2 regions of the Streptomyces sp. 142MFCol3.1 genome follow, and region 2 is predicted to be linked to the other one. Evidence: riboswitches for the same ligand, from Rfam matches in the RefSeq annotation. Region 2 holds a riboswitch; the other holds the start of a gene.
The links. Region 2 has a riboswitch for cobalamin ahead of H305_RS0127835 (cobalamin biosynthesis protein). Riboswitches for the same ligand answer to the same signal wherever they lie in the genome.
Positions count from the first base shown of each region.

Region 1: linked by a shared signal. The riboswitch ahead of H305_RS0120625 (ribonucleoside-diphosphate reductase subunit alpha) and the one ahead of H305_RS0127835 (cobalamin biosynthesis protein) in region 2 are both predicted to bind cobalamin.

Region 1 covers NZ_AUKV01000013.1:134,581-149,701, forward strand. The annotation lists gene H305_RS0120605 (cytochrome P450) at 1-379, shown strand, start outside; gene H305_RS0120610 (helix-turn-helix domain-containing protein) at 404-1,381, opposite strand; gene H305_RS46595 (hypothetical protein) at 1,389-1,742, opposite strand; gene H305_RS0120620 (ribonucleotide-diphosphate reductase subunit beta) at 1,913-2,869, opposite strand; gene H305_RS0120625 (ribonucleoside-diphosphate reductase subunit alpha) at 2,932-5,313, opposite strand; cobalamin riboswitch at 5,448-5,630, opposite strand; gene H305_RS0120630 (GNAT family N-acetyltransferase) at 5,662-6,186, opposite strand; gene mctP (monocarboxylate uptake permease MctP) at 6,482-8,080, opposite strand; gene H305_RS49790 (DUF3311 domain-containing protein) at 8,077-8,400, opposite strand; gene H305_RS0120645 (GntR family transcriptional regulator) at 8,606-9,370, opposite strand; gene H305_RS0120650 (extracellular solute-binding protein) at 9,808-11,094, shown strand; gene H305_RS0120655 (carbohydrate ABC transporter permease) at 11,213-12,199, shown strand; gene H305_RS0120660 (carbohydrate ABC transporter permease) at 12,196-13,080, shown strand; gene H305_RS0120665 (glycoside hydrolase family 3 protein) at 13,090-14,604, shown strand; gene nagB (glucosamine-6-phosphate deaminase) at 14,906-15,121, opposite strand, start outside.
Region 2 covers NZ_AUKV01000020.1:62,346-77,466, forward strand. The annotation lists gene H305_RS0127800 (VOC family protein) at 81-494, shown strand; gene H305_RS0127805 (hypothetical protein) at 526-1,929, opposite strand; gene H305_RS0127810 (alpha/beta hydrolase) at 2,131-3,255, opposite strand; gene H305_RS0127815 (class II aldolase/adducin family protein) at 3,806-4,528, opposite strand; gene H305_RS0127820 (lysozyme) at 4,725-5,474, shown strand; gene H305_RS0127825 (inorganic phosphate transporter) at 5,652-6,905, shown strand; gene H305_RS0127830 (hypothetical protein) at 6,918-7,139, shown strand; cobalamin riboswitch at 7,403-7,546, shown strand; gene H305_RS0127835 (cobalamin biosynthesis protein) at 7,655-8,617, shown strand; gene H305_RS0127840 (cobyric acid synthase) at 8,667-10,175, shown strand; gene cobN (cobaltochelatase subunit CobN) at 10,172-13,825, shown strand; gene H305_RS0127850 (putative cobaltochelatase) at 13,822-15,121, shown strand, end outside.

The sequences.
Region 1 (15,121 bases), on a different contig from region 2:
TGCTGTATGGATATTGACGCGGCGGGCGGTGACCGAAACCGAGCTCGGCGGCTATCGCATTCCAGCCGGTGCCGACATCGTCTACAGCCCGTACGCGATCCAGCGCGACCCCCGCTCGTACCGGCAGCACCTGGATTTCGATCCTGAGCGCTGGCTTCCGGAACGGTCCAAGGACATCCCGAAGTACGCGATGCGTCCGTTCAGCCTGGGCAACCGGAAGTGCCCGAGCGACCACTTCTCGATGGCGCAGCTCACCCTGATCACCGCGACCGTGGCGTCCCGCTGGCGCTACGAGCAGGTGTCCGGGTCCAATGACACGACCCGTGTCGGCATCACCCTGCGCCCGCACAAGCTGCTGCTCACGGCACGTCCGCGCTGATCCGCCGCGCCCACCGGCGCACCTTCAGGCAGCCCGCGGGCCCCTGAAGGTGCGCCGGTACGTCTGCGGGGTGGTGCCCAGGCTCCGGACGAACTGATGGCGCAGGGCCGCCGCGTTGCCGAACCCGGTCCGGCTCGCGATCGCATCCATCGTCTCGTCCGTGGCCTCCAGCAACTCCTGTGCCAGGAGTACCCGTTGGCGCAGGATCCAGCGGTACGGGGTGGTACCCGTCTCCTGCTGGAAGCGGCGCGCGAAGGTACGCGGGGCCAAGCGGGCTCGGGCCGCGAGCTGTTCGACGGTCACGTCCTCGGAGAGGTGCCGCTCCATCCATGCCAGCACGTCGCCGATCGTGTCGCCCGGGGCTCGGGGCAGCGGGCGCTCGATGTACTGGGCCTGACCGCCGTCGCGGTGCGGGGGCACCACCATCCGGCGGGCGATGGCGTTGGCGACCTCCGGGCCCTGCTCCTTGCGGACCAGATGGAGACAGACGTCGATGCCCGCGGCGGTGCCGGCGGAGGTGAGCACCGGGTCCTCGTCGACGTACAGCACGTCCGGTTCGACGATCGCCCGGGGATGACGGTGGGCGAGCTCCTCCGCGTGCCGCCAGTGCGCGCTGCACCGCCGCCCGTCGAGGAGTCCGGCCGCGCCGAGGGCGAAGACCCCGGAGCAGACGCTGAGGACGCGGGCCCCGCGGCCGACGGCCCGGCGCAGGGCCTCCAGCAGCGCGGGCGGGTACTCCCGGCCGGTGAAGTTCTCGCCGGCCGGGACGACGACGAGGTCGGCCTCCTCGACCCGGTCGAGGCCGTACGGGGTGGACAGGGTGAGGCCCGCGACATGCGTACCCAGGTCCGGGCCCTCGGCCGAGGCCACGGCGAAGTCGTAGACGGGCAGGCCGTCGTCGCTGCGGTCGAGCCCGAACACCTCGCAGACCACGCCTAGTTCGAAGGGATGTACACCGTCGAGCAGGATGGCGGCCACGTTCGTGGCAGGACTGTCCGGCACCCTCGAATTACTGCCACTTCCACGGCACACTGGGGCGCATGCTGGCGTCACCGGCCTGGAGGACGACACCGCTGTTGGTGGCCTCCAGACCGCTGCCGCCGGCCTTGACGGGCGCCCACGGCCGCGCGGACGTGCCGTCCAGCCCGATACGGATCACCTCGCCCACGGACAGGCAGAACGTACGGCCGGTGTCGGTGGCGGCGAGCTCCGCCCGTGCCGCGGCGCAGCTCTTCGGGGTGGTGGGGGCGGGTGACACGGTGCCGCTGCCGCCCGCTTCGCCCCCGCCCCGCGTGCCGCAGCCCGCGAGGAGCAGTGCCAGCGCGGCGAGGGCCGGCATCCGGTGGTGGGTCGTTCGGCGCATGAGATGACCTCCTTGCCGCTTGGACGTGCCACCCGCGCTCCAGGATCCACCTGCCCCCGGGCACGGCACCGTGGCGAGGCCCGTTCCGGCCCGGCTGGGCGCCGCGGGGTGGGCGCGACATGACGAGGCCGGGCCGCACGAGCGGCCCGGCCTCGCCCACGGTGCACCCGTCAGAAGTCCTCGTCGAGGTCGACGGTGCCCTCCACGGCGACCTGGTACGCCGACGGGCGCCGCTCGAAGAAGTTGGTCAGCTCCTGCACGCCCTGGAGCTCCATGAAGGAGAAGGGGTTCTCCGAGCCGTACACAGGAGCGAAGCCCAGCCGCGAGAGCCGCTGGTCGGCGACGCACTCCAGGTACTGCCGCATCGAGTCGGTGTTCATGCCCGGCAGACCGTCACCGCACAGGTCGCGGGCGAACTGCAGCTCGGCCTCGACGGCCTCCCGCAGCATGTCCGTCACCTGCTGCTCCAGCTGGTCGTCGAACAGGTCCGGCTCCTCCTTGCGGACCGTGTCGACCACCTCGAAGGCGAACGACATGTGCATCGTCTCGTCGCGGAACACCCAGTTGGTGCCGGTCGCGAGGCCGTGCAGCAGGCCGCGGCTGCGGAACCAGTAGACGTAGGCGAAGGCACCGTAGAAGAAGAGCCCCTCGATGCACGCCGCGAAGCAGATGAGGTTGAGCAGGAAGCGGCGGCGGTCCGCCCTGCTCTCCAGCCGGTCCAGCTTCTCGACCGAGTCCATCCACTTGAAGCAGAACTCGGCCTTCTCGCGGATGGAGGGGATGTTCTCCACGGCCGCGAAGGCGGCCGTCCGGTCCTCCGGGTCGGGCAGATAGGTGTCGAGCAGCGTCAGATAGAACTGGACGTGGACCGCCTCCTCGAAGAGCTGCCGGCTCAGGTAGAGCCGCGCCTCCGGGGAGTTGATGTGCTTGTACAGCGTCAGCACCAGGTTGTTCGCCACGATCGAGTCGCCCGTCGCGAAGAAGGCGACCAGACGGCCGATCAGGTGCTGCTCCGCCGGGGACAGCTTCGCGAGGTCGGCGACGTCCGAGTGGAGGTCGACCTCCTCGACGGTCCAGGTGTTCTTGATGGCGTCCCGGTAGCGCTCGTAGAAGTCGGGGTAGCGCATCGGGCGCAGAGTCAGCTCGAAGCCGGGGTCGAGCAGGCTCTTCTCGGTGTTCGGGGCGGTGGTCACTGGCAGGCCTCGCAGGACTCGGGGTTCTCAAGGGAGCAGGCGACGGCGTCGGGGTCGGCCACCTGCTGGACGGGGATCGTCTTCTCGGGCTGCGCCTGCGCCTGGGCCGCGCGGGCGATGCGGGTCGCCGGGCGCGAGCGCAGGTAGTACGTCGTCTTGAGGCCCTGCTTCCAGGCGTACGCGTACATCGAGGAGAGCTTGCCGATCGTCGGCGTCTCCATGAACAGGTTCAGCGACTGCGACTGGTCCAGGAACGGGGTGCGCGCCGCGGCCATGTCGATCAGGCCGCGCTGCGGGATCTCCCACGCCGTGCGGTACAGCGCCCGGACCTCGGCGGGGATCCACGCGAAGTCCTGCACGGAGCCGCTGGAGTCGCGCAGCGCCTCCCGGGTGCGCGCGTCCCAGACGCCGAGCTCCTTGAGGTCGGCGACCAGGTAGGAGTTGACCTGGAGGAACTCGCCGGAGAGCGTCTCGCGCTTGAACAGGTTGGAGACCTGCGGCTCGATGCACTCGTACACGCCCGCGATGGACGCGATGGTGGCGGTGGGCGCGATGGCCAGCAGCAGCGCGTTGCGCATGCCGACCGTGGCGACGCGTTCCCGCAGTGCCGCCCAGCGCTCCGGCCAGGTCAGCTCGGCGTCGAAGTGGTCGGGGTGCAGCACACCGCGCGCCGTACGGGTCTTCTCCCAGGCCGGCAGCGGGCCGTTGCGCTCGGCGAGGTCTGCTGAGGCCTCGTACGCGGCGAGCATGATGCGCTCGGCGATCCGCGTGGACAGCGCCTTCGCCTCGGCCGAGTCGAAGGGCAGCCGCAGCTTGAAGAAGACGTCCTGGAGACCCATCGCGCCGAGGCCCACCGGGCGCCACCTGGCGTTGGAACGGCCCGCCTGCTCGGTCGGGTAGAAGTTGATGTCGACGACCCGGTCCAGGAACGTCACGGCCGTGCGGACGGTCTCGTCCAGCCGCTCCCAGTCGATGTCACCGTTGCTCACGAAGGCACCGAGGTTGACCGAACCGAGGTTGCAGACCGCCGTCTCCCCGTCGTCCGTGACCTCCAGGATCTCGGTGCACAGGTTCGAGGAGTGGACTGTGTGGCCCGGCTCGGCGGTCTGGTTGGCGGCCCGGTTGGCGGCGTCCTTGAAGGTCATCCAGCCGTTGCCGGTCTGCGCGAGGGTGCGCATCATCCGGCCGTACAGGTCGCGGGCCGGGATGGTCTTCCGGGCGAGCCCGGCCTCCTCGGCCTTGCGGTAGGCGGCGTCGAACTCGTCGCCCCACAGGTCGACCAGCTCCGGCACGTCGGCCGGGGAGAACAGCGACCAGTCACCGTTCTCGTTCACCCGGCGCATGAACTCGTCCGGGATCCAGTGCGCCAGGTTCAGGTTGTGCGTGCGTCGGGCGTCCTCACCGGTGTTGTCGCGCAGCTCCAGGAACTCCTCGATGTCGGAGTGCCAGGTCTCCAGGTAGACGGCCGCCGCGCCCTTGCGCCGGCCGCCCTGGTTCACCGCGGCGACCGAGGCGTCGAGGGTCTTCAGGAACGGGACGATGCCGTTGGAGTGCCCGTTCGTGCCGCGGATCAGCGAACCGCGCGAACGGATGCGGGAGTACGACAGCCCGATGCCGCCCGCGTGCTTCGAGAGCCGGGCCACCTGGTGGTAGCGGTCGTAGATGGAGTCGAGCTCGTCCAGCGGGGAGTCGAGGAGGTAGCAGGACGACATCTGCGGGTGCCGCGTGCCGGAGTTGAAGAGCGTGGGGGAGGAGGGCAGATAGTCGAGGCGGCTCATCAGGCGGTAGAGCGCGGCGACTTCGTCCACGGAGCGGACGGTGTCGTCCTCGGCGAGACCCGACGCCACCCGGAGCATGAAGTGCTGGGGTGTCTCGATCACCCGGCGGGTGATCGGGTGGCGGAGCAGATAGCGGCTGTGCAGGGTACGCAGGCCGAAGTAGCCGAAGCGGTCGTCGCCCTCGACGTCGACGAGCGCGTCGAGGCGGGCCGTGTGCAGGCGGACGAACTCCGCCGTACGGTCCGCGACAAGACCCTCGCGGTGGCCGACGGCGACCGACTCGGAGAAGGACGCGACGCCTTGCGAGGCGGCCTCGGCCGCGATGCTGATCGTCAGCAGCCGGGCGGCCAGCCGCGAGTACACGGGGTCCTCGGAGATGAGTCCCGCCGCCGCCTCGGTGGCCAGCTCACGCAGCTCCGCCTCGTCCGCCCGGGCGGACCGGCCGCGCAGCGCGGCGGCCGCGACCCGGCCGGGGTCGGCGTCGGGGAGGTCGGCGGTGAGATCGGTCAGGACCCGCAGCAGCGCGGTACCGGGACCGTCCGTCTCCACCGGGGCCTGCTGCGCTGACGCTGAAGCCGGATCGGCTGGCGCGATGGTCACGTGGGGCTCTCCCTCGCTCGGCACGGGGCCTGTCGGGAGGCACGGAGGCACACGGGGGCGCTGACCGGAGAGCAGCACGCCGCGTCCACCGGCCCATTCCGCGAGGCCCGGACGTCGTCGGCACCCGGGCCGGACGGCCGGGGTGCGCTGTCGGCAGGTCCTCGGACTGAAGCCAGCGCGTGCAGGCAAATACGCGAACACGCACAAGTACACCGTTGCGGGACAGTTCCGGATTCGCACCGGATTCCCCTGCGGCGACAGCGAGCATGAGCATACATCTTGTGCCGGGCCGCGGGACCACCCCCACATGTTGTGTCGTGTCGGCTTCGGAGGGTGGCAGAAGAGCTGTCAGAGCGTCAGTTCATAGGTGAGCAGCCGGATGTCGTCCAGTTCCGGGATCGGGTTCCAGTCGCGGTCCGGGGTGCGGGTGAAGCCGAGGCGCTCGTAGATCCGGTGGGCGGCGTGCATGGAGTGCTGGGTGGACAGCACGACGCGTACGCAGTCCTCCGTGTTCCGCGCGCGATCGAGGCAGGCGCGGACGAGTGCCTCCCCGGCACCTCGGCCACGTGCCTCGCGGGCGACCGCGAGCATGCGGATCTCGGCCTCGCCAGGGCCGGCGATGTCGGCCATGGCGCCGCCGCGCGGCACGAAGGTCACCCCACCGAGCAGCCGCTGCGTGCCGGGCGTGGACTCGCGTCCGACCGCGACGAGCACGTCGGCCGCGGCGGCGCGCTTGGCCACGTCCCGCAGCTCTCCCAGGTACGCGTCGCTCTCCCCGAAGTCGAGCAGTCCGTCGCGGAGATAGGCCTGGGCGGTGATCTCGCCGAGGTCCGGGTACTCCTCGGGACGCGCGACGCGGATGACTGTGTCCATGCGCACAGTCTGTGGGAGATCGCGCGGGAGGGCCGCCGGATTCCCAGGGGGCGGCCATCGGGGCCGGGCGGGCGCGACGGTCCGAGTCCGCCCTTCGGCCTCGGGGCGCGGCGGTCCACCCGGCTTCTGTCGGACCCGGCAGCCCGCATGCGTTTGTCGGTGCCGGTCGGATGCGGCGGCCCGCATGCGTGTGTCGGTGCCGGTCGGACCCGGCAGCCCACACGTGTCCGCGGCGCGGAAAAAGACCGCGGCGCCCCCCTGACCGAGGGGCGCCGCGGAGTGTGGAACCGTGAGCTCAGTGGGCCGCCACCGGCAGCTCCACCTCGACGCCCGGGTCGCCCGCGTCCGCCGTGTAGTCCTCGGCGGACGTCTCGTCGACGCCGTCCGGGGCCTTGAACGCACGCAGCGCGAACGTGAGGACGACCGTCACGACCACGTTCAGGGTGAACGCCGTGAAGCCGATGTAGCCGATCTCCCCGATGCCGGGGATCTCCTTGGCGCTGCCGCCGAAGTGCTTCTGCGTCGGCGAGGCCACCCCGTACGCGGCGATCGTGCCGTAGAGCATGCCCACGGCCCAGCCCGTGAGGAGCGCCCAGCGGTGGAACCAGCGTGTGAACAGGCCGCCGACCAGGGCCGGGAAGGTCTGCAGGATCCAGATGCCACCCAGGAGCTGGAAGTTGATGGCGACCGTCTTGTCCATGGTGAGGACGAAGACCAGCGCGCCCACCTTCACCAGCAGCGAGACCAGCTTGGAGACCTTGGTCTCCTGCTGCGGAGTGGCGTCCGGCTTGATGAAGTCCTTGTAGATGTTGCGCGTGAAGAGGTTCGCGGCGGCGATCGACATGATGGCCGCGGGGACCAGCGCGCCGATGCCGATGGCCGCGAAGGCCACACCCGCGAACCAGTCCGGGAACATGTTCTCGAACAGCTGCGGGATCGCGAGCTGGCCGTTCGTGACCTTCACCCCGGCCGCGATCGCCATGAACCCGAGCAGCGCGAGCAGGCCCAGCATCAGCGAGTACAGCGGGAGGATCGTGGTGTTGCGGCGGATCACCTCGCGGCTGCGGCTGGACAGCGTCGCCGTGATCGAGTGCGGGTACATGAACAGCGCGAGGGCCGAGCCGAGCGCGAGCGTGGCATAGGTCCACTGGCCCGCCTCGGGAGGCACGAGGCCGCCCGCGCCGGCCGCGGTGTACTTGTCGCCCGCCGCCTTGAAGATCTCGTCGAATCCGCCCAGCTTGATCGGGATGTAGATGATGGCCACCGCGATCACGATGTAGATCAGGGTGTCCTTCACGAACGCGATCAGGGCGGGGGCGCGCAGGCCCGAGGAATAGGTGTAGGCGGCCAGCACACCGAAGGCGATGAGCAGCGGAAGGTCCTTGACGAACCAGTTGGTGTTGTCGCCGCCGCCCACGCCCATCACGTCCAGAACGGCCTGGATGCCGACCAGCTGGAGCGCGATGTACGGCATGGTCGCCAGGATGCCGGTGATCGCCACGGCCAGGGACAGGCCCTTGGAACCGAAGCGGCCGCGCACGAAGTCGGACGTCGTCACGTATCCGTGCTTGTGGGACACCGACCACAGGCGCGGCAGGAAGGTGAAGATCAGCGGGTAGACCAGGATCGTGTACGGCACGGCGAAGAATCCGGCCGCGCCCGCCGCGTAGATGGCGGCCGGTACGGCCACGAACGTGTACGCGGTGTACAGGTCACCGCCGAGCAGGAACCAGGTGATCCAGGTTCCGAAGGACCGTCCGCCCAGTCCCCATTCGTCGAGGCTGTGCTCGTTGTCGGCCTTGCGCCAGCGCGCGGCCAGGAACCCCACGACCGTGACGGCCAGGAAGAAGAAGATGAAGACGCCGAGTGCGACGCCGTTGACGCCGTCCTTCATGCTCCGGCACTCCCCTCGGCCGATGTTCCGGCACCCTCGGCGGAGGCCGGGGCGCCCTTGGTGGAGGTGCGGGTGGCGGCGGAGGCGCGGGCCCGCTGGTCACGCCGCCACAGCTGGTACGCGACCATCGTGAGCGCCGTGGAGATGAGCACCCACGCCATCTGGTACCAGTAGAAGAACGGGATGCCTATGAAGGCCGGGTCGGCCTTGGCGTAGGAGCCGACCCACAGCATCGCCACGAACGGCGCGAGCAGGCACAGGGCGATCACTACGCGCACCGGCGTGACCACCGGTGGTTTCACTTCAGGCACATCTGACATACGGCGACTCCGTCCCCTCGCTGATCACCTGTGTAACGCGCAGGCAATGTAGGCGACGGCGTCAGGAAAGCGGAACCCCTCGTCCGCATATCGGTCCCCAACAGCAATGAGACCGGCGACGCCCCGTCAACTCGACAGCACCCGAAGCGACGCCCCCGGGGGGGGGCGCAGGCCCGTTCCGGTGCCGCCGGCCGGGTGCCCCGGGCTAGTCTTGGGGGCGCTTGAGGCGGGCCACGAACTTGTACCGGTCGCCCCGGTACACCGAACGCACCCACTCCACCGGCTCGCCCTGCTTGTCGAGCGAGTGACGGGAGAGCATCAGCATGGGCAGGCCGACGTCGGTGCCGAGCAGCCCTGCCTCGCGCGGGGTGGCCAGCGAGGTCTCGATGGTCTCCTCGGCCTCGGCGAGATGGACGTCGTACACCTCGGCGAGCGCGGTGTAGAGGGAGGTGTACTTGACCAGCGACCTGCGCAGCGCGGGGAAGCGCTTCGCGGACAGGTGGGTCGTCTCGATCGCCATCGGCTCGCCGCTCGCCAGACGCAGCCGCTCGATGCGCAGCACCCGGCCGCCGGCCGAGATGTCGAGCAGGCCGGCGAGCGTCTCGTCGGCAGTGATGTAGCCGATGTCCAGGAGCTGCGAGGTGGGTTCGAGGCCCTGGGCTCGCATGTCCTCGGTGTACGAGGTGAGTTGGAGCGCCTGGGAGACCTTCGGCTTGGCGACGAAGGTGCCCTTGCCCTGGATGCGCTCGAGGCGGCCCTCGACGACCAGTTCCTGAAGGGCCTGCCGCACGGTGGTGCGCGAGGTGTCGAACTCGGCGGCGAGGGTGCGCTCGGGCGGTACCGGCGTGCCGGGCGGCAGGGTCTCCGTCATGTCGAGCAGGTGCTTCTTCAGGCGGTAGTACTTGGGCACGCGCGCGGTACGGATGGGCGCGCCACCCTCGTTCTCCGCACTGCTGACGTCGGTGCTCATGCTCTGCCTTCCCGGCTCCGGATGCCGAAGCGGCCGACCTACGCATCGGCCACGGCTCACATCGTGGCACGGCTTCATGTGCGAGTACCCCCCGCACCTTCCGTGATCCCCTCTATATACCGTCGGCTCACCTGTTGGTCTAGTCCATCACGGACGCGTGGCCCGTGTGCCGCGCGCGGGTGGGTCCGGTCGGGGTACCGGGCCGAATGCTTGAACAGCCCTGCCCGATATGCGGATTAGCTAGTTAAAGGTCCCTGCATATGTAGGTCCCATAACGGACGGTCGGGGTGCCCGCGAATGTCTTGACACCCCCCTAGGTCTAGGCCAAGCTCCCCGTACTGGTCTACACCATTGGTCCAGTCCCGGCCCCACGGGCGGTACGGCGTATGTCACCGCGGGGAGGCAGGGGGGTTTGTGGCATCCCTGAGGAGGGTGGCGTGAAGCGCAAGCTGATAGCCGCGATCGGTATCGCGGGCATGATGGTCTCCATCGCGGCATGCGGGGACAGTGACAACAAGTCCGGGGGGTCGGACAAGGGCGCGGACGCCAAGGAGCTGACCGTCTGGCTCACCGTCGACGCGCAGAACAACTGGCCCGAGCTGGTCAAGGCCGCCGACGCGGCCGTCAAGGCCGAGCACCCCGGCATCAAGATCAACCACGAGTACTACGGCTGGCCGGACAAGAACACCAAGCTCGACGCGGTCCTGGCCACCGACAAGGCCCCCGACGTCGTCGAGATGGGCAACACCGAGATGCTCGGCTACATGGTCAAGGGCGCCTTCGCTCCCCTGGACGCGAGCAAGTTCGAGAACTCGGACGCCTGGCTGGACGGCCTCAAGGCCTCCGTCACCTACGAGGGCAAGACCTACGGCGTGCCGTACTACGCCGGTGGCCGCGTCGGCAACTGGCGCAAGGATCTCGCCGCCTCCGTCGGCGTGAAGAGCGCGCCGAAGACGTACAAGGAGCTCACCTCCGCCCTGGACAAGATCCAGAAGAAGGAGGGCAGCAAGTTCAACGCCTGGTACCAGCCCACCCGTGACTGGTACGCCGCGATGTCCTTCGTCTACGACGCCGGCGGCTCCATCGCCAAGGAGGAGGGCGGCCAGTGGAAGGCCAACCTCTCCTCGCCCGAGTCGATCAAGGGCCTCACCGAGTTCAAGAACGTCGTCGACAAGTACATGCACGGCGACAAGACCAAGGACGAGTCCGACCGCTACATCGTCTACGGCCAGGGCAAGTCCGGCATGATCTTCGGCGCCGCCTGGGAGGGCGCGACCTCCGAGGACCCGAAGAACGACAAGACCGGCAAGCTCAAGGGCAACCTCGAGAACTTCGTGATGCCCGGCCCGTCCGGCAAGAACCTCCCGGTGTTCCTCGGCGGCTCCGACCTCGCCGTACCGGTGAAGTCCGACGCGCAGGCCGTCGCCGGCGAGTGGATCAACGCCTTCACGGGCGCAAAGGGCCAGAAGGGCCTGATGGACAAGGGCAACCTGCCCAACAACAAGACCGACCTCGCGACGCTGAAGAGCGACCCGAAGACGGAGGTCCCGGCCACCGCGGCCGAGTCCAACTGGTTCGTCCCGATGGCGCCGGGCTGGGGCCAGGTCGAGAAGGCCCAGGTCCTGCAGACCATGCTGCAGAGCATCGGCACCGGCAAGAAGTCGGTCGAGGCCGCCGCGAAGGACGCGGACGCCGCGATCGACAAGGTCATCAACACCAAGTGACCTGAGAGCAGGGCCCCGCGGTCCTCCGCCACGGAGGGGCGGGGCCCTGCCTTCCGTACGGCACGGCCGTGCGGGGCTCCGCTTACGTACGACCAGAGGGACCGCTGAGGAGCGCGCGATGAGTGCCGCAGACACGACCACCCCTGCCAAGGTGCCGCCCCCGCGGCAGGCACCGCCACCAGCCGTCCCGAAGGCGCCACGAGCACGGCGGAGTCCGGGTGGAGCCGCGCTCCCCTGGATGCTGCTCGCGCCCTGTCTGCTGATCCTCGCGCTCGTCCTGGGCTATCCGCTCGTCCGCCTGGTCACGCTGTCCTTCCAGAAGTTCGGACAGTCCCAGCTGTGGGGCTTCCAGCCCGCGGAGTCGGTCGGCTTCGACAACTTCAGCAAGGTGCTCGGCGACGGCGAGTTCTGGGCCGTGGTCGTCCGGACGTTCGTCTTCGCGGCCGGGTCCGTCATCTTCACGATGATCGTCGGCATGCTGATCGCCCTGCTGCTCCAGCGGGTCTCGGGCTGGGTGAAGACGCTCATCAACATCGCGCTGGTGGCCAGCTGGGGCATGCCGATCATCGTGGCCACCACCGTCTTCAAGTGGCTCTTCGACTCCGACTACGGCATCTTCAACGCGCTGCTCAGCAAGCTGCCGGGCATCGACATGATCGGCCACAACTGGTTCGCGAGCGGTCCGCAGGGGCTGGCCGTGATCATGCTCCTGGTGGTCTGGGGCGCGGTGCCGTTCGTCGTCATCACGCTCAGCGCGGGGCTGACCCAGGTGCCGAAGGAGCTGGAGGAGGCCGCACGCCTCGACGGGGCAGGCTCCTGGGGCGTCTTCCGGTACGTCACGCTGCCGATCCTCAAGCCCATCGTCGTGATGCTCACGACGCTCTCCGTCATCTGGGACATGGGAGTCTTCCCGCAGGTCTTCGTCATGCGCGGCGGTCACCCGGAGGCCGAGTTCCAGCTGCTCACCACCTACTCCTACGACCGCGCGTTCGTCGTCAACGACTACGCGCAGGGATCGGCGATCGCCCTGCTCACCGTGTTGCTCCTGCTCGGCGTGGTGGCCGTGTACATGCGTCAGATGCTGAAGATCGGAGAGGTCGAATGAGCGCCGTCGCCACCCCGGGACGTACGTCCTCCCCGCAGCGCGAGGGCTCCGGGCCCAGCAAGGCCCGCAAGTCCAAGGCCGGCTGGAACCTGCTCGGACTTCTCGTCTTCGTCATCGCGGGTTTCCCCGTCTACTGGATGCTGAACACCGCGTTCAAGCCCGCCAAGGACGCCATCGACCCCGATCCGAGCCTGCTGCCCACCGGGCTCACGCTCGACAACTTCCGTCGCGCCCTCGACATCGCCGACTTCTGGGGACCGGTGGGCCGCAGCCTGATCGTCTCCGTGGCGGTGGTCGTGATCGGTGTCGCCGTCGGCCTGCTCGCCGCACTCGCCATCTCCCGCTTCGCCTTCCGCGGCCGGAAGATCGTGATCGTCGGCATCCTCGCCGTCCAGATGGTCCCGCTGGTCGCCATGATCATCCCGGTCTTCCTGCTGCTGAACGACCTCGACCAGTACGACAAGCTCTCCGGCCTGATCATCACGTACCTGACCTTCGTCCTCCCGTTCACGGTCTGGACGCTGCGCGGCTTCATCGTCAACATCCCGAGGGAGCTGGAGGAAGCGGCCATGGTCGACGGCTGCAGCCGCACGGGCGCCTTCGTCCGCGTCGTCTTCCCGCTCCTCGCCCCCGGCATGGTTGCCACGTCCGTGTACGGGTTCATCCAGGCGTGGAACGAGTACATCTACGCCCTCATGCTGATGAGCCAGAAGAACCAGACGGCCACCGTCTGGCTCGGCAACTTCACCACCAAGCACGGCACCGAATACGCCCCGATGATGGCCGGTTCCACGATGATGGCCGTGCCGATCGTCGTCCTGTTCCTCATCGTCCAGCGCAAGATGGCCGCGGGGCTGACCGCGGGCGCCGTGAAGGGATAACGCCACCCGATGACGACACTCGCCAGTGGTACCACCGCGTCCAATTCGGCCCAGGACGGTCCGACACGCGACGCCCTGACCGTCCTCCAGCCCGGCTTCACGGGCACCACGGCCCCCGACTGGCTGCTCCGCCGCCTCGGTGAGGGCCTCGCCTCGGTCGGCCTGTTCGGCCGCAACATCGCCTCGCCTGAACAACTGGCCTCCCTGACCGCCCAGTTGCGCGCGGAGCGCGACGACGTCCTCGTCGCCATCGACGAGGAGGGCGGCGACGTCACCCGCCTGGAGGTGCGCACCGGTTCCTCCTTCCCCGGGAACCACGCGCTCGGGGCGGTGGACGACGTCGCGCTCACCCGGGACGTCGCCCGCGAACTCGGCCGCCGCCTGGCCGCCTGCGGGGTGAACCTCAACTGGGCGCCGTCCGCGGACGTCAACTCCAACCCGGACAACCCGGTCATCGGCGTACGGTCCTTCGGCGCCGACACCGACCTGGTGTCCCGGCACACGGCCGCCTACGTCACCGGACTTCAGTCCGCCGGCGTCGCGGCCTGCACCAAGCACTTCCCGGGACACGGCGACACGGCCGTCGACTCGCACCACGCGCTGCCGCGCATCGACGCCGGGCTCGACGTGCTCCAGTCCCGTGAACTCGCCCCGTTCCGCGCCGCGATCACCGCGGGCACCCGGGCCGTGATGAGCGCGCACATCCTCGTCCCGGCGCTGGACCCTGACCGGCCCGCCACCCTGTCCCGCCACATCCTCACGGGCCTGCTCCGCGAGGAACTGGGCTACGAGGGCCTCATCGTCACCGACGGCATGGAGATGCAGGCCATCGCGGCGACGTACGGCATCGAACGCGGCAGCGTCCTCGCCATCGCGGCCGGCGCCGACGCGATCTGCGTGGGCGGGGGACTCGCCGACGACGAGACCGTGTGCCGCCTCCGCGACGCCCTCGTCGCGGCGGTCCGCAGCGGTGACCTCCCCGAGGAGAGGCTCGCCGACGCCGCCGCCCGGGTGCGGGCGCTGTCCGGCTGGACGGCCGCCGCCGCGCGCGAGGCGGCAGCCGCGGGCACGGCGGAACGGGCCGGGATCGGCCTGATCGCCGCCCGCCGCGCCCTCACGGTCACCCATTCCGAGGCGTACGCCCCGCTCACCGAGCCCCCGTACGTCGCCGCTCTCACCCCGGTCGCGAACATCGCCGTCGGTGACGAGACCCCCTGGGGTGTGGCCGCGGAGCTGGCCCGGCTGCTTCCCGGGACCGAGACGGGCAGCTTCACCGGTGAGGGCGCGGGCCTCGCCGCCCTCGAGGCCGCGGGACCCCGCCGCATCGTCGCCGTCGTGCGCGACGAGCACCGTCACCCATGGATGGCGGGCGCCCTCGACGTCCTGCTCGCCGCCCGCGCCGACACCGTTGTCGTGGAGATGGGCGTACCCCAGGCCGCGCCCCGGGGCGCCCTGCACATCGCCACCCACGGCGCGGCGCGCGTGTGCGGCCAGGCGGCGGCGGAGGTCGTCGTCGGGGCGTGACCCGCGACGTGCGAAGGCGCCGGGTGCCCTCGGGGGAGGAGCACCCGGCGCCTTCGTGTGCACGCCCGTGGGAAAGCGCCTTGCCGTGGACGGCGTGGTGCCGACGCTTACGTGCGATCCACCTCGCACCGACCGGCCGCGAACAGTCGGCATCGGCGACGGCACCGGCAACTGCGACGGCGACGGCACGGGCGGACGGCGCGGCGGCCGGAGGCCCGCCTGCACCGGCAGCGCAAGGACGGGAGAGAGCAGGCGAGCCGTGCCGGACCCCGTGCCGTCGCGATCCGCTCGGCGGCGGAGCCTAGATCCCCTGCCAGTCGGGCTTGTTGGCGAAGGTGTGCCGGAAGTAGTCCGCGAGCTTCAGCTTGGAGGCGGCCGCCTCGTCCACGACGACGGTCGCGTGCGGGTGGAGCTGCAACGCGGACGCCGGGCACACCGCGGCCACCGGTCCCTCGACCGTCGCGGCCACCGCGTCCGCCTTGCCCTCGCCCGTCGCGAGCAGCACCAGGTGCCGTGC
Region 2 (15,121 bases):
CGGCGGGGCGTTGTCAGTGACCGGTGCGAGACTGGGCGACAGGTCGAGAACCGGCGGCGGGACCAGAGGGAGTGATCGGCATGGCAGGTTTGGACGGCGGGCGCCCGAGCATCTACCCGACCCTGCTGTACGCGGACGCGAAAGCGGCCATCAGGCAGCTCACGGAGGCCTTCGGCTTCACCGAGGCGTCGGTGTACGAGAGCGAGGACGGCACGGTGATGCACGCCGAGCTGGTCCAGGGCCACGGCGCGGTGATGCTGGGGTCCAAGGGCCGCGGCGGAGCGTTCGACACCGCGATGAAGGCCGCCGGCCCGGCTGGGGTGTACGTGGTGGTGGACGACATCGACGCCCACCACCAGCAGGCCGTGGACCACGGCGCCGAGATCGTGATGCCCCCGACCGACCAGGACTACGGCTCCCGCGACTACATGGCCCGCGATCTGGAGGGCAACATCTGGAGCTTCGGCACCTACGCCCCGGAGACAGGGGCGTAGGACTCGAGGACCGGCTCGCGGGACGCGCCCGTCAGCTGCCTCCGGTGTGCACCTGGAAGGCCGCCCGGCGTACGGCCTTGGCGAGCGCCGGATCCGGGTGGGCGGCCGCGAGCGCGACCAGGACCTGCACCGTGCGCGGGTGTCCGACCGCGCGGACCGCGTCGAGCAGCGCGGGCACGGTCGGCTGCACGGCCGACTCCAAGTGCCGTACGAGGAGCGGGGCTTCGCCGTGATCGGCGACGGCGGCGGCGGTGTCCACCCACAGCCAGGTCGCCTCCTCCCGGGTGAGCACCTCGTGGGCGTCCTCGGGGTCGTGGCCGTCGTGCTCGGCCAGCCACAGCAGGGCGTACGGACGCAGCGGGGTCTCGCCGGCCACGGCACGTACATCGGGCTCGGCGGGGGCGCCGACGACGCGCAGGGCTTCGAAGGCGAGGCCGCGGGTCAGGGCGTCCTCGCCACGGGCGGCGTCGAGGAGTTCGGTGATCGCGCTGCCGACGGGACGGGCGGCGAGCCAGGCGCGGTACTCGGCCCGGGCGGCGTTCGGGCGCAGTTGGGCGCAGCCCCGGAGCATGTCCTCGGCGGACTGCTCGATGTTCCCGGCGGGGCTCTGCGCGGCGACGCAGATCTGCTCCAGCTTGACCCAGACCGCCCAGCTGCCGAGCGGGGTGAGGGTGGCCTGTCCGTCCCCGTAGGTGAGGGCGCCGACGGAGGCCAGGGCGTGCAGGGCCCAGTCGAGGAGGGGGGCGAGTTCCGCGTCCGCGATCCCGGGGCCCTCCGGTGCGGCCTCGGGCCGGGGGCCGTAGGAGACCTCGCAGCGTGCGGTGCGCAGTTCCGTGACGCGCTGCTCCAGCAGGTCGAGGAGTTGTTCCATCGGGACGGGCCCGGCGGAGAGCTGGAGGAAGGAGAGCACCTGGGGCATCGCGGAGACGACCTCGGCGACGGCGGCGGGTTCGCGGTCCTCGGGCTCCGGGTGGGCGAGCGACCAGGCGTCGAAGAGGGCGACCCAGCCGCGCAGGACGGCGCTGTCGTCGCGGTCCCAGGCGCGCAGCCGCCATCCCGGGCGGGCACTGTCGCCGTGCACCTCGACGAGGCCCGCGAGGCGTGCCGTGTCCCAGTCCGCGCGGACCTGAGCGGTGCTCAGCCCGAGGTCGGCGGCAGCCCGTTCGGCGGTGGCCTCGGACAAGGTGCCCTTGCCGTCGGGGGTTCCGCCGTCACGGCCCGGGCGCAGGGCGGCGTCCGCCCAGCGGGCGACACGGGCCGCGCCGGCCAGGCGGGTGCGCGCCATGCTGGCCAGCTCCGCGGGCGGGGGCGTGCCCTCGGGCGGCCGCGGGGCGGGGCGGCGCGTGCGGCGCTGTGTCACCGCTCGGGGGGCGGCGGCCAGGGGCCGTGGGCTGACGAGTCGGAGCCTGGAGTCGCGCGGATTACGGGACGTCACGGGTGCAGTCTTCCGGTTGACGGTCCGAAAACCCAAACGGAATGCCACGGAGGGCGACGGGGGTGCTCGCGGGGCGGGGCTCCGGGGGCTCTTCACAGGCGGGCACGGGCCGTCGCGGGAGTCGTCCGACACCGAACCGGAAGCGGGTGCGCGGCTTCGCCGGAGAGGTTCCCGCGAAGCGGCGACAGAGCCGGCCCAGGGCTACATCAAGGGGGTGAGGAACCGGCGCAGCGCCTCCTCGTAGGTCTCCGGGTCGGCGTTCCACATGGCGCCGTGCGGGGCCTGCGGGACGGTGTGCAGGGTGACCAGGTCGGGGCGGCGCTGGGCGAAGCGGCGCGAGGGTCCCCAGGGGGCGATGGTGTCGTCCGGCCCGTGCACCAGCAGGGTGGGCACCTTCAGGTGGTCGGGATGCGCGCCGTCCAGCCGCTCGTCACGCAGCCCCGTGCGGCCCTGGGCGGCGCGCACCGCGAGGGGCAGCAGGGCGCCCGGCGTGTGGCGGGCCGTGGCGAGGGCGCGCAGCGTGGCCTTCCAGTCGAGGACCGGCGAGTCAAGGACGATCCCGGAGATCCGCTCGCGCAGGGCGGAGCGCGTGGCGGCGAGCAGGGCCATGGTGGCGCCGGTGGACCACCCGTACAGCACGACCTGTTCGGCGCCGTACCGCACGGCGTAGCGGATGGCGGCGTCGAGGTCGCGCCACTCCGTCTCGCCGAGGTGGCTCAGCCCGTCCTGGGAGCGGGGGGCGCCGAGGTCGCCGCGGTAGGCGATGTCGAGCACCGGGAAGTGGTAGCGGTTCAGGAACTCCATGACGTTCATGGGGTGCTCGCGGGTGGTGCCCAGGCCGTGCACGGCGATCACCCACGTGTCGCGGACCGCGGGCACGAACCAGGCGGGCAGCGCGCCGAGTTCGCCGGGGACGTCGACGTCGGCGGTCTCCAGGCCGAGGGCGGAGCTCGGGTCGCCGATGTGCAGGTTGGGGGTGAGCCACACCTTGTCGCCGGGCTCCAGGGCGCCGTGGGTGACGCGCTCCAGACGGCGGACGACCGTGTCGGCGGGGTGGGGCGTGCCGCGCAGGACCGGGCCGACGACCGCGTGGGAGCCGTTGCCTGCGAGGCCGTAGGTGCCCGGACGCAGTGAGGCCAGATCACGGGTGAGCGTGATCCCGCCGGCCGTCGTGGCGTGCACGGTGAGCCGGGGTTCGGTGGGCAGGGGCCGGCCGGGTGACGCCTTCAGTGCGGCGTCGCTGGCGAACCGGCCGGCCGCCACGGAGGCTGCGCCCGCGGCGATGGCTACGGTGACGGCTGCGGCCGTCGCTTTGACAGTGCGCACGGGTTCAGTCTCCCGGGGGAGCCCGTGGTCGGCCAGTGGGAGCGCGGGGCACGCCCGAGGACCGGGGGGGCCTTCCGTGGGTCTGGGCGCGCCGGGCTCGGCACCACCGGGGTGGTCCGTCCCGGTCGGGCGCCGCGTCGGTGGGAGGGAATCTCTCCCCCGGTCGGGCAGGCACGCCGCACCCGTGCCGGACCAGCGGTGGTCCGTCCCGGACGAGCGCCACAGCGGCTGGAGGGCGCCTCTCCCCTGGCCGAGGCGGGCGGGACTCCACCCGTGCCCGGGCTCGTCACCACCGGACGGTCCGTCGTGGCCGGGCGCCCCGGCGGCGGGACAGGCACCCCCGGCCGGGCGCCCCGGCGGCGGGACAAGCACCCCCGGCCGAGCGCCCCGGCGGCGGGACAAGCACCCCCGGCCGAGCGCCGCGGCGGCGGGACAAGCACCCCCGACCGGGCGCCCCGGCGGCGGGACAAGCACCCCCGACCGCGGATGGCCGGTCCTGCGCGACCCCCGGGTCCGGAGTCGGCCGGAGGAGTGACGGTGGCGGTCGGGGCTACGGTTTCTGGCCGTAGGTCTTCAGGTGTTCGCCCGCCCGGGTCACCTGGGCCGGGGTCAGCAGGTTCGGGGTGAGGCCGGGGACCGACGCGGCGAGGAGCCAGACGCGGGACATCCACTCCAGCTGGGCCGTGCGGTCGTACGCCTGGGACAGGGACGCGCCGTGGGCGACGGTGCCGTGGTTCTGGAGGAGGCAGGCGGTGCGGCCGTCGAGGGCCCCGAGCATGTTCTCGGCCAACTCCGCGGTGCCGTACGTCGCGTACGGGGCGACACGGACCGGTCCGCCGAGGGCGCCGGCCATGTAGTGGATCAGCGGGAGCTCGGGGACGAGCGTCGAGACGGCCGTCGCGTGGGCCGCGTGGGTGTGGACGACGGCGACGGCGTCCGTCGCGCGGTAGACCGCGAGATGCATCGGCAGTTCGCTCGTCGGCAGCAGCGAACCGAGCACCTGCCGCCCGTCGAGGCCGACGCCGACGACGTCCTCGGGCGCGAGACGGTCGTACGGCACTCCCGTCGGCGTGACCAGGACGGTGTCGCCGACGCGGACCGACACGTTGCCCGACGTTCCGACGACCAGTCCGTCGGCCACCGTCCGACGGGCCGTCGCCACGAGCTCCTCCCAGGCCCGCGCCACCGCGTCCCCCACGTCCCTCGCGTCCCGCGCACCCGCGGCCTGTGCTTCCTCCCGCACGTCCCGTGCGTCCCGCCGCTGTTCAGCCATGCCGCGATCCTGCCAGCAGGTGACCTCGACGCGTCGCGGGCGAGGGCACTTTAGGCCGGAGCCCACGCCTCCGTAAGGGCACATATGGGCACGGATCACCCTCCGAGGTGGATTGGCCGGTGATCGACGTCCGGTCGCCGATCTTCCAGTAGCCTCTGGGGGATTTGTCGCACACGTCGCCATTCCGGGGGGAAATATGGCCCGTGATCACAAACCATTCCATCGCCATGTCCGCACCACGGCCGCGACGGCCGTCGTGGCGGCGCTCACCGCGGCGGGCACCGCCCTCACCGCGCTCCCGGCGGGCGCTGCGGGAAAACCCGAGGGGCACGACGTCTCCTCTCACCAGAAGAACGTCGACTGGCGGAGCGCCAAGGCGAAGGGTGCCCGGTTCGTCTACGTCAAGGCGACGGAGTCCCACACCTACCGCAATCCCTACTTCGGCCGGCAGTACAACGGCGCGCGCAACGCGGGCATCCTCCGCGGCGCCTACCACTTCGCGGTGCCGGACAAGTCCTCCGGCACCACCCAGGCCGCGTACTTCGTGCGCAACGGCGGCGCCTGGCGCGCGGACGGCTGGACGCTGCCGCCCGCGCTGGACATCGAGTACAACCCGTACGGCAAGCGCAAGTGCTACGGCCTGAGCAAGGCCGGGATGGTGAGCTGGATCAAGGCGTTCAGCGACGAGGTCAAGCGGCGGACCGGCCGCCGCCCGGTGATCTACACGACCACGCACTGGTGGAACACCTGCACCGGCGCCAGCCGGGCCTTCGGCGCGAACCACGCCCTGTGGCTGGCGCGCTACGACTCCGCGGATGCCGGCACCCTGCCCGCCGGCTGGTCGTACTGGACGTTCTGGCAGTACGACAACAGCGGCAGCCTGCCGGGTGACCAAAATCTCTTCAATGGGTCCATGTCCGGACTCAAGAGGCTCACCCGAGGCTAGACACTGGTAGCGGATCCCGATATTCCGCCTGCGTTCGAGGAGCGGGGGTCCCCTCCGGCGTAAACGGAGGGACATCCCACCGATTGAGACACCCCCCGGTCCGCCTCAGTTCATCTTCCGTTCACCCAGGTTGCTTACGGTCCACATGCCACTGACGTCCAACAGAAGCCTGGGTAAATGGAACACATCACGCTCCTCCTCGGAATCGTGATCGTCACCGCTCTCGTGTTCGATTTCACGAACGGTTTCCACGACACTGCCAACGCGATGGCGACGACCATCTCGACCGGCGCTCTCAAGCCCAAGACGGCGGTGGCCATGTCCGCCGTGCTGAATCTCGTCGGTGCGTTCCTCTCGGTGGAGGTCGCCAAGACGATCTCCGGCGGAATCATCAACGAAGAGGGCATACGCACCGAAGTGATCTTCGCGGCGCTCGTCGGCGCCATCCTGTGGAATCTGCTGACCTGGCTCCTGGGTCTGCCCTCCAGTTCCTCCCACGCACTCTTCGGCGGCCTCATCGGTGCCGCCGTCATGTCGGCGGGCTGGTCGTCGGTGAACGGTTCGACCGTCGTCACCAAGGTGCTCATCCCCGCGGTGGCCGCGCCGATCGTGGCCGGAATCGCCGCCATGCTGGCCACCCGGCTGACCTACCGCATCGGCGGTCGCGTCGAGGAGAAGGCGACCGCCAAGGGCTACCGCGCCGGCCAGATAGCCTCCGCCGGCCTGGTCTCCCTCGCCCACGGCACGAACGACGCTCAGAAGACGATGGGCATCATCACCCTGGCCCTGGTCACCGGCGGCGTCATCGCCCCCGGCTCGAACCCTCCCACCTGGGTCATCGTCTCGGCCGGTATGGCCATCGCGCTCGGCACCTACCTGGGCGGCTGGCGCATCATCCGCACGATGGGCAAGGGCCTCACCGACCTCGCGCCGCCGCAGGGCTTCGCCGCCCAGACCAGCGCCGCGACGGCCATCCTGGCCTCCTCGCACATCGGCTTCTCCCTCTCCACCACCCAGGTGTGCTCCGGCGCCGTGATGGGCTCGGGCCTCGGCCGCAAGGGCGGTGTGGTCCGCTGGTCGACCGCGACCCGCATGTTCGTGGCCTGGGGTCTGACCCTGCCGGCCGCGGGTCTGGCCGGTGCCTCCGCCGAGTTCCTGACCAAGCAGGGCACCTGGGGCATCGTCCTCACGGGCGTGCTGCTGGTCGCCGGCGCCGGCGCCATCTGGACGCTGTCGCGACGCCAGCCGGTCACCGTCCACAACGTGAACGACGTCGACGCCGAGCCCGCGGGCGTCGTCACCACGGCGATGGCCGCCGTCGCCGTGCCGCCGGCCGGCCCGGTCACCGCGGCCGACACCGAGCTCAAGGCCACCATCCCGGTGCCGGACCCCGGCCCCTCCGCCGAGCCCACCCGCCCGGCCACGGTGTAAGGAACGAACAGCATGAACATCGACTGGGCAGCCCTCGGCTCCGTCTTCGGAGTCAGCCTCGGGGCGACCGTGGCACTCGTCGGCCTCTTCACCCTCGGCATCGTCGGCCTCTCCAAGCGCGAGTCGGCGTCCGTCCGGGGCGACTCGGCGGCCCTCGCGGTCACCGGCGCGTACGCCTGCTTCGCGGCCTGCGCGGCGGCAGTGGCGTACGGGATCTTCATCATCGTCTCCTGACACAGGCGACGCTCTGCCGCACGACGGGCGGGTACGGGACATGGCGTCCCGTACCCGCCCGTCGTCGTGCCGGGGCCCGGGGGCGCGCGAGGACTGCGGGCGGTCGCGCCCGGCGGGATGCGTCCCAGGTCGCCGGAAGGCGGGCCGCGGGCCTGCGCAACGGCCCCGGGACACGGTGCAATTCGGTCTTGGCGGGCAGCCGGGCGTGGTGGCGGTGTGGGGCTCAGCACACTCTCTCCTCGCAGGTCAACAGCAAGTTGACGGCTGTTCTCGCCCCGTGGTGGACTGCCGGAGCCAAGTACGGCGGCAAGAGAGGAAGCCGGTGCAAGTCCGGCGCGGTCCCGCCACTGTCACCGGGGAAGAGATGTCCCGGGAGCCAGGAACTCTCACCGCCGGTCTCGTCGAACCAGGGCGTGGACACCCTGAGTGAGGACATGTCGCCATGCACGGCTGCCCAAGTGCTCTGCGCAGGACGCTAACGACGGTTGAGACCGACCTGACGGCCGGCTGAACCGATGCGTGCCGATCGCGTCTTCGCGTACGGCGCCGCCGCCGGCCTTCTCGGCGACCTGCTGCTCGGTGATCCTCGCCGGGGGCACCCGGTCGCCGTGTTCGGGCGGGCCGCGGGCGCCGTGGAACGGGTGTTGTGGCGGGACGACCGCGGACGGGGTGCGCTGCACACCGCCGTGTGCGTGGGCGGTGCCACCGCCCTCGCCGCCCTCGCCCACCGTGCCGTCCGGCCCTCCCCCGCCGCTTCCGTCGCGCTGACCGCCGCGGCCACCTGGGCCGTCGTCGGCGGCACCACACTCGGCCGTGAGGCGCGGGCGATCGGCTCGGCGCTCGCCGCGGGCGACGTGGAGGCGGCCCGGGAACGGCTGCCGCACCTGTGCGGGCGCGACCCCCAGGCGCTGGACGCCGACGGGATCGCGCGGGCCGTCGTCGAGTCCGTCGCCGAGAACACCTCCGACGCCGTGGTGGGAGCCCTGGTGTGGGGGGCCGTCGGCGGAGCCCCCGGTCTGGTCGCCTTCCGCGCCGTGAACACGCTCGACGCGATGGTCGGGCACAAGTCGCCCAAGTACCGGCGGTACGGCTGGGCCTCCGCGCGGCTCGACGACGTCGCGGGCTGGCCGGGGGCGCGGCTGACCGCCGTTCTCGCGACCGTCGCCGGTGGCGCCCCGCGCGGCGCCGCCCACGCCTGGCGCACGGACGCCCACAAGCATCCGAGTCCCAACGCCGGTCCGGTGGAGGCCTCGTTCGCGGGGGCGCTCGGGGTGCGGCTCGGCGGGACGCTCTCGTACGCGGGCCGGGTCGAGCACCGGCCCGTCCTCAACGGCAACGGCCGCGCGGTGGCCGTCGCCGACATCGAACGGGCCGTACGGCTGTCGCGTCGCGTGGGTTGGCTGGCGCTGGGCGCGTGCGCCGTCGCGCGCACGCTCCTCGGGCGCGTCGCCGCGCGGCGACGAGGGGCCGGGGCATGACCGGGGAGGGGTACGCCATGGATGCCGGAGCGCGCGAAGGAGCCTTGTCATGAGCGGCGGACTGCTGATCGCCGGAACGACCTCCGACGCCGGCAAGAGCGTCGTCACCGCCGGGATCTGCCGGTGGCTGGTGCGACGGGGCGTCAAGGTCGCGCCGTTCAAGGCGCAGAACATGTCCCTCAACTCGTTCGTCACCCGTGAGGGCGCCGAGATCGGGCGCGCGCAGGCCATGCAGGCGCAGGCCGCACGCGTGGAGCCGACCGCGCTCATGAACCCCGTGCTGCTCAAGCCGGGCAGCGACCGGAGCAGTCAGGTCGTGCTCATGGGCAGGCCCGTGGGCGAGATGAGCGCGCGCGGCTACCACGGGGGCCGCCAACAGGCGCTCCTCGGCACGGTCCTGGACTGTCTGGCCGAGTTGCGGGGCACGTATGACGCGGTGATCTGTGAGGGGGCCGGCAGTCCTGCCGAGATCAATCTGCGGCGCACCGACATCGTGAACATGGGCATCGCCCGCAATGCGGGGCTGCCCGTGCTCGTCGTCGGCGACATCGACCGCGGCGGTGTGTTCGCCTCCTTCTTCGGGACGGTCGCGCTGCTGTCGCGCGAGGACCAGGCGCTCGTCGCCGGGTTCCTCGTCAACAAGTTCCGCGGTGATGTCTCGCTGCTGGATCCCGGTCTCGACATGCTGAAGGACCTCACCGGGCGGCCCTCCTACGGTGTGCTTCCGTTCCGGCACGGCCTCGGCATCGACGAGGAGGACGGGCTGCGGGTGTCGCTGCGCGGGGCGGTCCGCGAGTCGGGGGTCAGCGCCCCTGTCGGCGAGGACGTTCTGCGGGTCGCCGTCTGCGCGGTCCCGCTCATGTCGAACTTCACGGACGTCGACGCGCTGGCCGCCGAACCGGGCGTGGTCGTGCGGTTCGTGGACCGGGCCGAGGAACTCGCCGACGCCGACCTGGTCGTGGTGCCCGGGACGCGGGGGACCGTGAAGGCGCTGGAGTGGCTGCGCGAGCGCGGACTCGCCGACGCGCTGCTGCGCCGGGCCGCCGAGGGGCGGCCCACGCTCGGCATCTGCGGCGGCTTCCAGTTGCTGGGCGAGCACATCGAGGACGGCGTGGAGAGCCGCGCCGGTCACGTCGACGGGCTCGGACTGCTGCCGGTGCGGGTGCGGTTCGCGCACGAGAAGACCCTGACCAGACCGGTCGGCGAGGCCCTGGGCGAACGGGTCGAGGGGTACGAGATCCACCACGGTGTCGCCCATGTCACCGGTGGGGAAGCCTTCTTGGACGGATGCCGGGTCGGCTCCGTGTGGGGCACCCACTGGCACGGTTCGCTGGAGTCGGACGGATTCCGGCGGGCCTTCCTGCGCGAGGTGGCCGCCGCCGCGGGCCGCCGCTTCGTGCCGGCCGCGGACACGTCGTTCGCGGCGCTGCGCGAGGAGCAGCTGGACCGGCTCGGCGATCTGATCGAGGAACACGCGGACACGGACGCGCTGTTGCGGCTCATCGAGTCGGGCGCGCCGCAAGGACTGCCTTTCATTCCACCGGGAGCGCCCGCATGAGCACAGTGTTGTTGTTGTCGACCGCCGACACGGATCTGCTGGCGGCCCGTGCCTCCGGTGCCCCGTACCGGATCGGCAATCCGACCCGGGTGGACGTCGTGGCGGAGCTGCCCGCCCTTCTCGACGGCGCGGACGTCGCCGTCGTACGGCTGCTGGGCGGAAAGCGCGCCTGGGAGGAGGGTCTGGCCGTGCTGAGGGCGTCGGGTGTGCCGACCGTCCTGCTCGGCGGCGAGTCCGTGCCCGACGCCGAGTTGATGGCCGAGTCGTCGGTGCCCGCCGGTGTGGTCGCGGAGGCGCTGCGCTATCTGGTGGAGGGTGGCCCGGCCAACCTCACCGAACTGGCGCGGTTCCTCTCCGACACCGTGCTGCTCACCGGGGAGGGCTTCGAGGAGCCGCAGCGGACGGCCGAGTTCGGTGTGCACGGCGAGCGCGTGGCCGCCGAGGGCCGTCCCACGGTCGGCGTGCTGTTCTACCGGGCCCACGAGCTGTCCGGCAACACCGCGTTCGTGGACACGCTGTGCGACGCGATCGAGGCGCGGGGCGCCAACGCGCTGCCGGTGTTCTGCGGTTCGCTGCGCGGCGCGGACCCGGGCCTGTACGAGATCCTCGGCAGGGCCGACGCGCTGGTCGCCACCGTGCTCGCGGCGGGCGGCACGCACGCCTCGCAGGCGTCCGCGGGCGGCGACGAGGAGGCGTGGGACATCGGCGCGCTCGCCGACCTGGACGTGCCCGTCCTCCAGGGGCTGTGCCTGACCTCCTCGCGGAGCGCCTGGGACGCCTCGGACGCCGCCCTGTCCCCCATGGACGCGGCGATGCAGGTCGCCATCCCGGAGTTCGACGGGCGGCTGATCACGGTGCCGTTCTCCTTCAAGGAGCAAGGCCCAGACGACGTCCCGGTGTACGTCGCCGACCCCGAGCGGGCGGCGCGGGTCGCCGGGATCGCGGTGCGGCACGCCCGGCTCAGGCACAAGCCGAACGGGGAGAAGAAGCTCGCGCTGGTCTTCACCGCCTACCCGACCAAGCACTCGCGGGTCGGCAACGCGGTCGGCCTGGACACGCCCGCCTCGGCGGTGCGGGTCCTGGACGCACTGCGGGGCGCGGGGTACTCGCTGACCGAATACCCCGACGACGGCGACGAGTTGATCCACCGGCTGATCGAGGCGGGCGGTCACGACGTCGAGTGGCTCACCGAGGACCAGCTGGCCGCCGCTCCCGCGCGGGTGCCGCTCGCCGACTACCGGGCCTGGTTCGACGAGCTCGACCCGGGGCTGCGGGAGGCCATGCTGCAGGCGTGGGGCGAGCCGCCGGGCAGCCTGTACGTCGACGGGGACGAGATCGTGCTCGCCTCCCTGCAGTTCGGGAACGTCGTCGTGATGATCCAGCCGCCGCGCGGCTTCGGCGAGAACCCGATCGCGATCTACCACGACCCCGACATGCCGCCCTCCCACCACTACATGGCGGCCTACCGGTGGCTGGAGAACAGCTTCGGCGCCGACGCGATCGTCCACATGGGCAAGCACGGCACGATGGAGTGGCTGCCGGGCAAGGGCCTCGGCCTCAGCGGGGGTTGCGCGCCGGACGCCGTGCTCGGCGAGCTGCCGCTGATCTACCCGTTCATCGTCAACGACCCCGGCGAGGGCACCCAGGCCAAGCGCCGCGGGCACGCCACCGTCGTCGACCACCTCGTGCCGCCGATGGCGCGTGCGGACACCTACGGCGACCTGGCCAAGCTGGAGCAGCTGCTCGACGAGTACGCGCTCGTCTGCGACCTGGACCCGACGAAGGCCCCGGCGGTGCGCGCGCAGATCTGGACGCTGGTCAAGGCGGCCGAGCTGCACCACGACCTGCACGTCGCCGAGCAACCGGGCGACGACGACTTCGACGAGTTCGTCATGCACATCGACGGCTATCTGTGCGAGATCAAGGACGTACAGATCCGGGACGGCCTGCACGTCCTCGGTGGCGGTCCCGAGGCCGAGCCGCGCGTGAACCTGGTGCTGGCCGTGCTGCGCGCCTCGCAGGTGTGGGGCGGCACGGCGAACGCCCTGCCGGGCCTGCGGGCCTGCCTGGCCGCACACTTCGGCCTGGTCGAGAAGGAGTTGCTCGCCGAGCCGGGCGCGCCGGTCAAGGTGCCGGACGGGCTGACCGACCTGGTCGCCGGGCCCTCCCGGACGGGGGCGGACGCGATCGACCTGCTGGAGCAGCTGTGCCGGCGGATCGCGGAGGGCATGGAGGAGCGCGGCTGGGCGGTCGCCGAGGGCCCGGGCCTCGTCCGGGAGGTCCTCGGCACCGAACTGCCCGACGCGGTGGCCGTGCTGGAGTTCGCCTGCCGTGAGGTGGTGCCGCGGCTCGCCCGGACGACGGACGAGATCGGACACATCCTCAAGGCGCTGGACGGGGGTTACGTGCCGGCGGGGCCCTCGGGTTCGCCGACGCGCGGACTGGTCAACGTCCTGCCGACGGGCCGGAACTTCTACTCCGTCGACCCCAAGGCGATCCCGTCCAGGCTGAGCTGGGAGGTCGGGCAGTCCCTCGCGGACTCCCTCGTGCAGCGCTACCTCCAGGACACGGGCGCGTACCCGACCTCCGTCGGGCTCACCGTGTGGGGCACCTCGGCGATGCGCACCCAGGGCGACGACATCGCGGAGATCCTCGCGCTGCTGGGCTGCCGTCCGGTCTGGGACGACGCCTCGCGCCGGGTCACCGGCTTCGAGATCGTGCCCCTGGAGGAGCTCGGCCGGCCGCGCATCGACGTGACGGTCCGTATCTCCGGCTTCTTCCGGGACGCGTTCCCGCACGTCGTCGGGCTGATCGACGACGCGGTGCGGGCGGTGGCCGAGCTGGACGAGTCCGCCGGGCAGAACTTCGTGAAGGCGCACGCGGACGAGGACACCGCCGAGCACGGGGACCGGCGGCGGGCGACCGCCCGGGTCTTCGGCTCCAAGCCGGGCGCCTACGGCGCCGGTCTGCTGCCGCTCATCGACGCCCGCAACTGGCGCTCGGACGCCGACCTCGCCGAGGTGTACGCGGTGTGGGGCGGTTACGCGTACGGGCGCGGGCTCGACGGGCGGGCGGCGCGCGGGGACATGGAGACCGCGTTCCGGCGGATCGCGGTGGCCGCGAAGAACGTCGACACCCGCGAGCACGACCTCGTGGACGCCGACGACTACTTCCAGTACCACGGCGGCATGGTCGCCATGGTGCGGCATCTGACGGGAGCCTCCCCCGAGGCGTACGTCGGCGACTCGGCCGTCCCGGACCAGGTGAAGACCCGCACCCTCGGCGAGGAGACCCACCGCGTCTTCCGCGCCCGGGTGGTCAACCCCCGCTGGATGGCGGCGATGCGCCGCCACGGCTACAAGGGCGCCTTCGAGATGGCGGCGACGGTCGACTACCTCTTCGGCTACGACGCCACCGCCGGGGTCGTGGACGACTGGATGTACGAGAAGCTCAGCGCGGAGTACGTCTTCGACGCCGAGAACCGTGACTTCATGAAGAAGTCCAACCCGTGGGCGCTGCGCGGCATCACCGAACGGCTCCTGGAGGCCGCCGACCGTGGGCTGTGGGCCGAGCCGGACGCCGACACGATCGAAGAGCTGCGCGCCACCTATCTGGAGCTCGAAGGCGACTTGGAGGGCGACGAGAAGTGAGTACCCCGTTCCCGTTCACGGCCGTCGTCGGCCAGGACGACCTGCGGCTCGCGCTGCTGCTGAACGCCGTGTCGCCCGCGGTGGGCGGCGTGCTGGTGCGCGGCGAGAAGGGCACCGCCAAGTCCACGGCCGTGCGCGCCCTTTCGGCCCTGATGCCGGTGGTGGACGTCGTCTCCGGATGCCGGTTCTCCTGCGACCCGGCGGCCCCCGACCCGGCGTGCCCGGACGGGCCCCATGGGCCGGGGGCGTCCGAGTCGCGTCCGGCCCGCATGGTGGAGCTTCCGGTCGGCGCCTCCGAGGACCGGCTGGTCGGCGCGCTCGACATCGAGCGGGCGCTCGCCGAGGGCGTGAAGGCCTTCGAGCCGGGCCTGCTGGCCGACGCGCACCGCGGCATCCTGTACGTCGACGAGGTCAACCTGCTCCACGACCATCTGGTCGACCTGCTGCTGGACGCTGCGGCGATGGGCGCCTCCTACGTGGAGCGCGAGGGCGTCTCGGTGCGGCACGCGGCCCGCTTCCTGCTGGTCGGGACGATGAACCCGGAAGAGGGCGAGCTGCGGCCGCAGTTGCTCGACCGGTTCGGGCTGACCGTCGAGGTCGCGGCGTCCCGGGAGCCCGACCAGCGCGTCGAGGTGGTCCGGCGCAGGCTCGCCCACGACGACGACCCGGAGGCCTTCGCCGCGCGCTGGGCCGACGAGGAGGCCGCGGTACGGGCCCGGATCGTGGCCGCGCGCGCCCTGCTGCCGTCGGTGCGGCTCGGCGACGGGGCGCTGCGGCAGATCGCGGCGACCTGCGCGGCCTTCGAGGTGGACGGCATGCGGGCGGACATCGTCATGGCGCGGACCGCGACGGCGCTCGCAGCGTGGGCGGGGCGCACCGAGGTGCTCGCCGAGGACGTGCGTCAGGCGGCGCTGCTGGCGCTGCCGCACCGGCGGCGCCGCAACCCCTTCGACGCGCCCGGGCTGGACGAGGACAAGCTCGACGAGACGCTGGAGGAGTTCGGCGGTCAGGACACGGACCAGGGCGACGACGATCCGGACCCCGGGCCGGACGGACCCGGTGGCGGTGGGCAGCCGGCGCCGGACGAGGGTCCGGCCGGCGGCGACACGGCCGCCCGCCCCGAGTCGGGGGAGGGCGGGGAGCCGCAGGCATCCGGGGCGGGCGAGCAGTCGCCGGTGCGGGCCGCCAAGCCGTTCCGCACGAAGACGCTGAGCGTTCCCGGGCTCGGCGAGGGCGCGGCCGGGCGGCGTTCGCGCGCGCGGACCGAGCACGGCCGCACGACCGGGTCGCGGCGGC